One region of the Mesorhizobium sp. M3A.F.Ca.ET.080.04.2.1 genome, then DNA from elsewhere that is predicted to be linked to it. Evidence: predicted binding sites of a transcription regulator. Region 1 holds the regulator's gene; the other holds the start of a gene.

Evidence for each region. The regulator PhoB, encoded in region 1, activates phosphate uptake and scavenging genes when phosphate is short. The targets are predictions, from matches to a motif close to TGTCATNNANCTGTCAT.
Region 2: a site for PhoB is predicted at 2,299-2,315, ahead of EJ074_RS26295 (esterase-like activity of phytase family protein). Genes of this name have one in related genera too.

Annotation. Positions count from the first base shown of each region.
Region 1 covers NZ_CP034451.1:4,328,606-4,333,394, forward strand. The annotation lists gene pstA (phosphate ABC transporter permease PstA) at 1-435, shown strand, start outside; gene pstB (phosphate ABC transporter ATP-binding protein PstB) at 432-1,235, shown strand; gene phoU (phosphate signaling complex protein PhoU) at 1,254-1,955, shown strand; gene phoB (phosphate regulon transcriptional regulator PhoB) at 1,975-2,664, shown strand; gene EJ074_RS20675 (ROK family protein) at 2,748-3,989, opposite strand; gene xylF (D-xylose ABC transporter substrate-binding protein) at 4,254-4,789, shown strand, end outside.
Region 2 covers NZ_CP034451.1:5,520,541-5,525,329, forward strand. The annotation lists gene EJ074_RS26290 (MFS transporter) at 1-586, shown strand, start outside; gene EJ074_RS26295 (esterase-like activity of phytase family protein) at 713-2,200, opposite strand; gene EJ074_RS26300 (UvrD-helicase domain-containing protein) at 2,384-4,789, opposite strand, start outside.

The DNA.
Region 1 (4,789 bases):
GCCATCGCCGGCGCCTTCGCGCTTGCCATTCTGGTGATTCCGGTGGTCGTGCGCACCACCGAGGATATGCTTCTGCTGGTGCCGAACGCCCTGCGCGAGGCCGGCACGGCGATCGGCGCGCCGCGCTGGATCGTCATCCGCTCCGTCGCCTATCGCGCCGCGCTGTCGGGCATCGTCACCGGCATATTGCTGGCGATCGCCCGCATTTCCGGCGAGACGGCGCCGCTGCTTTTCACCGCGCTCAACAACCAGTTCTGGTCGAGCAATCTCAACGCGCCGATGGCCAGCCTGCCGGTGACCATCTTCCAGTTTGCGCTCAGCCCCTATGAGGAATGGCAGCAACTGGCCTGGACCGGCGCCCTCGTAATCACCCTGACGGTTCTCGGGCTGAGCATCTTCGCCCGCAGCCTTACCGGACGCAGAGAGGACAGATGAAACCGATGTTGTCCACCGATTTGAACGTGGCCGAAGCAGCCGTCGAGAAGGCCAAGATCGAGGTCAAGAACCTCAACTTCTACTACGGCCAATCGAAGGCGCTGAAGGATATCAGCCTGACGCTGCCCGAACGCAGCGTCACCGCCTTCATCGGGCCGTCGGGCTGCGGGAAGTCGACGCTGCTGCGCGTCTTCAACCGCATCTACGAACTTTATCCGAAGCAGAGCGCCGAGGGCCAGGTGCTGCTCGACGGCAAGAACATCCTTGACCGCTCGCAGGACCTCAACCTGCTCAGGACCAAGATCGGCATGGTTTTCCAGAAGCCGACGCCGTTTCCGATGTCGATCTACGAGAACATCGCCTTCGGCGTCCGGCTTTACGAGAAGATCAGCAAGTCCGAGATGGACGGCCGCGTCGAGCAGGCGCTGAAGCGCGCGGCATTGTGGAACGAGGTCAAGGACAAGCTTCACGCCAGCGGCCAGAGCCTGTCCGGCGGCCAGCAGCAGCGGCTCTGCATCGCGCGTACCGTGGCGGTGAAGCCCGAGGTCATCCTGCTCGACGAGCCGGCCTCGGCGCTCGATCCGCTGTCGACCGCCAAGATCGAGGAACTGATCGACGAACTCCAGGCCGACTACACGATCGTCATCGTCACCCACAACATGCAGCAGGCGGCGCGCGTGTCCCGGCAGACGGCATTCATGTATCTCGGCGAGCTGGTCGAGTTCGACCGCACCGAGAAGATCTTCACCTCGCCCCGCGAGAAGCGCACGCAGGACTACATCACCGGCCGCTTCGGCTGATCTCATACGAGGACATGAATCATGGCCCATACGGTCGCTTCCTTCGACGAGGATCTCGCCCAGATCAGCCGGCTCATCCGTGACATGGGCGATCTTGCCGGCGCGATGGTCGGCGCCTCGACCAAGGCACTGCTCAATTCCGACAATGCGATGGCGCAGCGCGTGGTCTCCGACGACGCCATCATGGACGCCCGCCAGCGCGAGCTCGACGACCGCGCCATCACCCTGATCGCCAAGCGGCAGCCCATGGCCGACGACCTGCGCAATGTGGTCGGCGCCATCCGCATGGCCGGCGACCTCGAGCGCATCGGCGACCTCGCCAAGAACATCGCCAAGCGCGTCGGCACCGTCGGCGTCAGCGCCGCGCCGCGCGACCTCTCGCATTCCATCGACGGCATGGCGCAGCTTGTACTGATCCAGGTGCAGGGCGTGATCGAGGAGTATGCGGCGGGCGACGCGGCGGCACTCGCCAGGCTGCGCAACGACGACGAGCGCATCGACGTCAAGTACACTTCGGTCTTCCGTGAGCTCTTGACCTACATGATGGAAGATCCGCGCAACATCACCGCTTGCACGCACCTTTTGTTCTGCGCCAAGAATCTGGAGCGCATCGGCGACCATGTGACCAACATCGCCGAGAACGCCTATTACGTGCTGACCGGCACCCAATTGCCCGCAAACCGTCCGAAGCAGGACGAGATGTCGGCGCCGGCGGCCTGACGACAAGGGTGAATTTCCAATGATCGCGCCACGCATCATGGTGGTGGAGGACGAGGAGCCGCTGGGCGTGCTGCTCCGCTACAACCTCGAATCCGAGGGCTATCAGGTCGAAGTGGTGACGCGCGGCGACGAGGCCGAGATCCGCCTGCAGGAGAACGTGCCCGATCTGCTGGTGCTCGACTGGATGGTGCCGGCGGTTTCCGGCATCGAGCTGTGCCGGCGCCTCAGGATGCGGCCCGAGACGGAGCGGCTGCCGATCATCATGCTGACCGCGCGCGGCGAGGAGAGCGACCGGGTGCGCGGGCTGTCGACCGGCGCCGACGACTATCTGGTCAAGCCGTTCTCGACGCCGGAATTCATGGCACGCGTCAAGGCGCTGCTGCGCCGCGCGAAGCCGGAGGTGCTGTCCAGCGTGCTCAAGGTCGGCGACATCGTGCTCGACCGTGAATCGCACCGTGTCTACCGCAAGAAGAGCGAGATCCGGCTCGGACCGACCGAGTTCCGGCTGCTCGAATTCATGATGCGCCATCCCGGCCGCGTGTTCTCGCGCAGCCAGCTGCTCGACAATGTCTGGGGCGAGACGATCTATATCGACGAGCGCACGGTGGATGTGCATGTCGGGCGCCTGCGCAAGGCGGTCAACAACGGCCGCATGCCGGATGTCATCCGCACCATTCGCGGGGCGGGCTACGCGATAAGGGAGGATTAGGTCCGGCGGCGACCCTTATGCCGACCTCGAGGGCGCCCGGCCAACCTTCAGCATTGGTGGCGATCTATCGAAGCAGCGTTGGCTCACGCCACGTTCTTTCCGGCGCCTGCCCGTGCCTGGATGCCCGGCGCGAAGATCTCCTGGTCGACGAAGGTCAGCGCGCGGACGGCGCAGCCCTCGCGGATCAGCGGCAATTCATTCGGCTCGGTGTCGAAGGAAATCGACTTCGAATGCTGGCCGCCGGCGGTCTGGGCGATGGCTGCGCGCAGCGCCGGCTCGATCAGGTCGAAGGCGGCGGCGCTGACGCCGACCATGGCGACCGGCGCCGGGTCGATCAGCGCGAACAGGCTGCCGAGGCCGAAGCCCAGCGCCTCTCCCGCCCGGCGATAGGCTTCGCGCTCCGGGCCGTCATTCTCGCGTGCCCGTGCCGCCAGAGCCCGCATGTCGGCGTCGCCGATGTCGACCGGCTCGGCATCCTCGCCCATCCGCATGGCGTTGCGCCAGATCGCGTAGTTGCCGGCATAGGCCTCGACGCAGCCGCGCCGCCCGCAGCGGCAGAGCGCACCGCCGGGTCGGTGGATCATGTGGCCGAACTCGCCGCCCGAAGAATGGGTGCCGGTGAACAGCTCGCCCTTCAGCACCAGGCCCATGCCAATGCCATGCGAGAGCAGGATGGCGATGAAATTGTCGCGGTAGCGCTCGGGTTCGCGCCACTGCAGCGCCACCGCCATCATGTTGCAGTCGTTCTCCATGGTGGCCGGGATGCCGAATTCCTGTTCCAGTATGTCGGCAAAGGCAATGTCGGTCAGCGGCGTGATCGGCGACCACAGCATCAAGCGGGCATGGGAATCGGTGATGCCTTGGATGCCCATGGCGATGCGGGCGACGCTGCTGACGTCGAGGTCGGGGTCCTCCAGCCGGCGCCGGACGATTGCGGTGCATTCGCCGATCAGTTCATCGCGGGGCAGGGTGAGAGTGTCGAGGCGGCGCTGCTCCTCGGCGATGACCTGGCCAGCATAGTCGATGACGGCGACGGAGAGGAAATTCAGCGACAGCACCACCGTGACCACCGCAGCCGCCTCGGGGTTGAGGGCAAGGCCGACCTGTGGCCGCCCCCGCTTCAGCGCTGCCGCCTCGCTCGCCTTGCTCTCGGCGAGTATGCCTTCCTGAATAAGGTCGGAGGAGATCGCGGATATGGTCGAATGGCTGAGCCCGGTGGTGGCGGCGATCTCCGTGCGCGACGGCTGCCCACCCCGGCGCACGGCCGCAAGCACCATCGCACGGTTGCGCCGACGCAGGTCGTCGTGGCGGATTCCCACCGACATCGTTTGCATTCCTCCCAGTCACCGCAGGCTTTCCGATGACATGGGCAGCGGGTGACAGGTGTGGATAGTGGCAGAACCAGGCGAAGCTGTCATTATTTATTGCGGAACCCGAAAAAAAGTTGCTGTCAGCTCAAAAACCCTCAGAATCGCAGTTGACAGCACTCCGCCATTGGATCAGTATTTTTTCGAGGCTCGAAAAAAAGAGCCTTGTGCCGGCCTTCGGGCCAGACTAGGTCGCGCCACGCACGGCGCAGGGAGGATATCATGAAGAAATTCGCAGCCGCCATGCTGGCGGGCGTCGCCATGTCGATGACGTTGGCCCCGGTCGCAGAGGCGAAGGACAAGGTCATCGGCGTTTCGTGGTCCAATTTCCAGGAGGAGCGCTGGAAGACCGACGAAGCGGCGATGAAGGCGGCGATCGAAGCTGCCGGCGACAAATACATTTCCGCCGACGCGCAGTCCAATCCGGGCAAGCAGCTGACCGATGTCGAAAGCCTCATCTCGCAGGGCGCCAACGCGCTGATCGTCCTGGCGCAGGACGCCTCGGCGATCGGGCCCGCGGTGCAGAAGGCACTGGACGAAGGCATCCCCGTCGTCGGCTACGACCGGCTGATCGAAAACAAGGACGTGTTCTACCTGACCTTCGACAACAAGGAAGTCGGGCGCATGCAGGCTCGCGAGGTGTTCAAGGCCAAGCCCGAGGGCAACTACGTCTTCATCAAGGGCTCGGGTTCCGATCCGAATGCCGATTTCCTGTTCTCGGGTTCGATGGAAGTCCTGAAGGAAGCGATCGACAGCGG
Region 2 (4,789 bases), 1.2 Mb from region 1:
GATGCGACCTCGGCTTTCGGTTCCCGACAGCATCCGCGCGCAGTTCGTGGCGCCTGCGGTGACCGGCTTCGGCGCGATGGCGCTGGTCGGCTTCTATGCGGCGCTGGCGCCGAGCATCCTGGCGCAGCAACTCAATGCGACCAGTCACGCGGAGGCCGGCGGATTGTTCTTCGAACTGTCGATCGTGGCCGCGGCGACGATCCTGGTCACGGCGCGGCTGCCCAGCCGCTTCACCATGCTCGCCGCGCTCGTCCTGATGATTCCGACCGTGGCGCTGATCGTCGCGGCACAGGTCTTCGCCTCGATGGCGATTATGATCGTTGCCACCGCGCTCTGCGGCGTGGCGGCGGCGCTCGGCTATCGAGGCGGCCTGCAGGTGGTGAACCAGATCGCGCCAGGCAACCGCCGCGCCGAAGTGGTCTCGGCCTTCTTCATCTGCTGTTTCTGCGGCAACGCGCTGCCGGTCATCGGCATCGGTATCCTGTCGAGCTTGGCGAGCGCCACCGCGGCGAGCCTCGCCTTTGCCGGCATGATCACGATCTTCTCGATGGTGGCACTGGGGTTCGGCGCCAAATACGCAAAGTAACGATCAGCCGGTTCGGCGTTTCGGCGAAAGCCGAGGGCACCCAAAATGGATCAGGCCCGCGATGCTATCGCAGGCCTGACATCCATGAATTTCTCGCAGGGCTGGGCCAAATGATACCCCATTGGGTCAGTTCGCGGCGAGGCTGTTTCCCGACAGGCCGGGCAGGGTGACCTGATAGACCAGGAAAGTGGTGTCGACATCGGCGCCATCCTCGGCCTTGTAGGCCGCGCCGACCTGGAAACCGTCCTGGGTCAGGAAGTCGTTGTCATTGGCGACGAACAGGAAATAATCGTCGGGCAGCTTCGGATCGAGCACGCTGACCAGCGACATCGCCTCCCACTTCTCCGAGAGGTTGTTCCTGTCGTTCGGCGCACCATTATGCAGGCCGAAACGGCCGAGTTCGGCCTTGTCATTGATGTCAATAAATGTGGTGAGCTTGGCCGGTGTCACCGACGGATCGAGCACGCCCTTCGCAGCCACCGGCTTGTCGGCGGCATCGAACGGGCCGTTGGCGATGTCGGTCGCTCCCGATAGATCGACAATGTCGATCTTGCGATAGATCGACTCGTCGCCCTTCACGCCCTGGCCGTTGCCGCTGTCGCGCGCCAGCATCAGGAAGCTGTTGTCGGACAGCGCCACGATCTCGCTCTGCGCGGCCACCTTGGTCTTGCCTTTGGCGTCCTTGAACACCGGCAGCGGCACGACATATTCGTGCGCCAGCTTGAGGTGGGCGAGGTCGGAAGTATCATAGACCAGCGCACGGGTGTTCTGGCGGGTCGAGCCGGAATCGCCGCCATCCTGGCGGGTCGCCGATTGCAGCACGGCGATCAGGAACTTGCCATCGGGTGTCATCGACATGCCTTCGAGGCCCTGGTTGTTCTGGCGGCCGGTGTCGGGGTCCTTCGGGTCAGGCTCGGCGGCGCCCGCGCCAGGATTGTCGGAAGCGAAGTTCGGCTTGCCATGGCGCGTCGGCACCAGGGCGGCCGGCGGTTGCGTCGCCGACATCAGGTGGCCGTCGGCCGAGAAGCGGTAGATGTTGGGACCGTACTCGTCGGAGATGAACATGGTGCCGTCGGGCAGCCGCACGATCGCCTCGTCGTCCAGGGCCAGTTTGCCGTTGTCGGCCTGCGGCAGCATCGGCATGTCGCCCGCGGCTGCACGCACGCCGTTCAACGGATCGAGGCCGGTGGCGTCCACTCCCTTGTCGTCGGTCAGGAGGATGGTGTCGGCGACCGTCGGCTTGACGCCCGACTGTTCTTGTCCAGCCGCGGGTGCCGCGCCCGACGCGGTCGGGGCAAGCTCGATCGAGATCGTGTTGAGGCGCGGCCGGTAGTCGGTGGTGCCGACGACGTTGTAACCGCGGTCCGGCAGCAGCCAGAGCGAGCCTTTGTAGGTCGCGCCATCACGCGTCCAGGACCTGGTGTCGATCGCCATGCCGGAGCCGGAGCCGAAGGTCTCGCCGAACTTATCCTTCTGGCTGGCCGGAATGCGGCCGACGCCGACGAGGCCCTTGTTGACGTAAGCGGTGCCGTCGGCGAGCGCGGGATGTGAAACAGCGGAAGCAGCGAGCGTTGCGGCGATCAGCCAATACCCAGACGGACGCAGGGTCTTCATGATTCATGTCCCCTTCAATAACGGTTGGTTTGAAGGGCAGGTGGAGCCCGCCTTCGAGGGCCGCTGAAGACCCAGGACTAGCGGTGTAGGACGCCAACATGATGGTTGCGTGACAGAGGCTGCGGGTTGCTGATGTTAATGGAAGGCGACGGGTGTCGGCGGATACTTGCGCGGCAGGGCAGCTCAGACCCCGGTGACGAAACCGTCCAGCACGCGTTTCTGGCCGGCTTTGTCGAAGTCGATGGTCAGCTTGTTGCCGTCGATGGCCGCGATGTTGCCGTTGCCGAATTTCTGGTGGAAGACGCGGTCACCGAGCTTGAAAGGGGACGGGGTGTCGGCCACCGATTTGGCCACCAGTTCGCCCTCGATGGTGCGGCCCTTGACGCTGGTGCGGCCGGCGCCATAGCCGGAGTCTGTTTCGCCATAGCCGATGCGTTCGACCTGGTGGCCGGAGCGCGTGCCCCAGTTGCGGTCGGTCGCCTCGGTGCGGTTCGCCTGCGCGCGCTGCCAGCCGGGGGTCGCATAAGTGTTGGAGAAGCTGCCCGATTTCTCGGTGCCGATATTGTCGAAACGCGAGGCGCCATAGGGATTTTGCCGGCCGCCGCCGCGGCCGGAGGCGAAAGAGCCGCCGCCGTAAGGGTTGCCATAACCGCCGTAGCTGCTGCCGCTGTCGGCGACATCGACATGGGTTTCCGGCAATTCGTCGAGAAAGCGCGACGGGATCGTCGATTGCCACAGCCCATGGATCAAGCGGTTGGAGACGAACCAGATGTGCAGGTTCTTCTTCGCCCGCGTCAGGCCGACATAGGCAAGCCGCCGTTCTTCCTCCAGCCCGGAGCGGCCGCCCTCGTCCAGCGCGCGCTGGTGCGGAAACAGGCCTTCCTCCCAGCCGGGGAGGAAGACGGTCTCGAATTCGAGGCCCTTGGCCGAATGCAGCGTCATGATCGACACCGCATCGAGCGACTCGCCCTGCTCAGCCTCCATCACCAGCGCGACATGCTCGAGGAAGGCGCGCAGCGACTCGTACTCCTCCATGGAGCGGATCAGCTCCTTGAGGTTTTCCAGCCGCCCGGGCGCCTCGGCCGAGCGGTCGTTCTTCCACATGTCGGTGTAGCCGCTCTCCTCGAGGATGGTCTCGGCGAGTTCGGTATGCGGCGTCGTTTCCAGCGCCTTTTGCCAGCGCTCGAAATTGGCTGCGACCTCACGCAGCGCCGCACGCGGCTTCGGCTTCAGCTCGTCGCTTTCGGCGAGTGTTGCGGCCGCCTCCAGCATCGGGATGCGCATGGCACGCGCCGTGTCGTGCATCTGGCGGATGGTGGCCTCGCCGAGGCCGCGCTTCGGGACGTTGACGATGCGCTCGAAGGCGAGGTCGTCACCGCTGTTGGCGACGACGCGGAAGAAGGCCAGCGCATCGCGGATTTCCAGGCGCTCGTAGAAGCGCGGGCCGCCGATGACGCGGTAGCTCAAGCCGAGCGTGATGAAGCGCTCTTCGAAGGCGCGCATCTGGAAGGACGCGCGGACCAGGATCGCCATGTCGTTGAGGTTGTGCCGATTGCCTTCTCTATCGGGGCGCTGATAGGCCTCGATGGTCTCGCCGATGGCACGCGCCTCTTCCTCCGAATCCCAGGCCGCATGGACATGGACCTTGTCGTCCTCGGGATCGTTGCGGTCGGTGAACAGCGTCTTGCCGAAGCGGCCCTCATTGTGGGCGATGAGGTGGGAGGCGGCGCCCAGTATGTGCGCGGTCGAGCGGTAGTTGCGCTCCAGCCGGATGATGGTGGCGCCAGGGAAATCCTTGTCGAAGCGCAGGATGTTGTCAACCTCGGCGCCGCGCCAGCCATAGATCGACTGGTCGTCGTCGCCGACGCAGCAGATATTTACGCTCACGGGCTGTTCCGCGCCTGCCGGCGCGGGCCCTCTGCGGGGGCCTCGCAACGGCTCGGACGCCCGGTCGGGCTTGCGGCCTTCGGCCGAAATATCCCACTCATCGCTGCGGGCTAACGGTTCCTCTTCGGGAACGGGTGGTCTGTAGTGACCGCCCTCTGTTCTATCGATAGTCGACTTCGTAGCGCCCGGTGTGCGGCCGCCCGGAGTCCCATTTCTCGAAGTTCCTGGCCTTTGCGCCAGCAGGCGCAGCCACATGTACTGCGCGGTGTTGGTGTCCTGGTACTCGTCGACCAGGATGTATTTGAACTTGCGGTGATAGTCCTTCAGCACGTCCGGATAGGCGCGGAAGATGCGGATCGGGTGATAGAGCAGATCGCCGAAGTCGCAGGAATTCAGCGTCTGCAGCCGTTCCTGATAGGCCCTGTAGAGCTGGCGGCCCTTGCCGTTGCCGAAGCTGCGTGCATCGCCTTCCGCAATCTCGTCGGGGCCGAGACCCTTGTTCTTCCAGTTGTCGATCATCTGGGCGAACTGCTTGGCCGGCCAGCGCTTGTCGTCCAGCCCTTCGGCCTGGATGATCTGCTTGATCAACCGCACCACGTCGTCGGTGTCGAGGATGGTGAAATCGGACTTCAGCCCGGCAAGCTCGGCATGGCGGCGCAGCAGCTTGACGCCGATCGAGTGGAAAGTGCCGAGCCAGGGCAT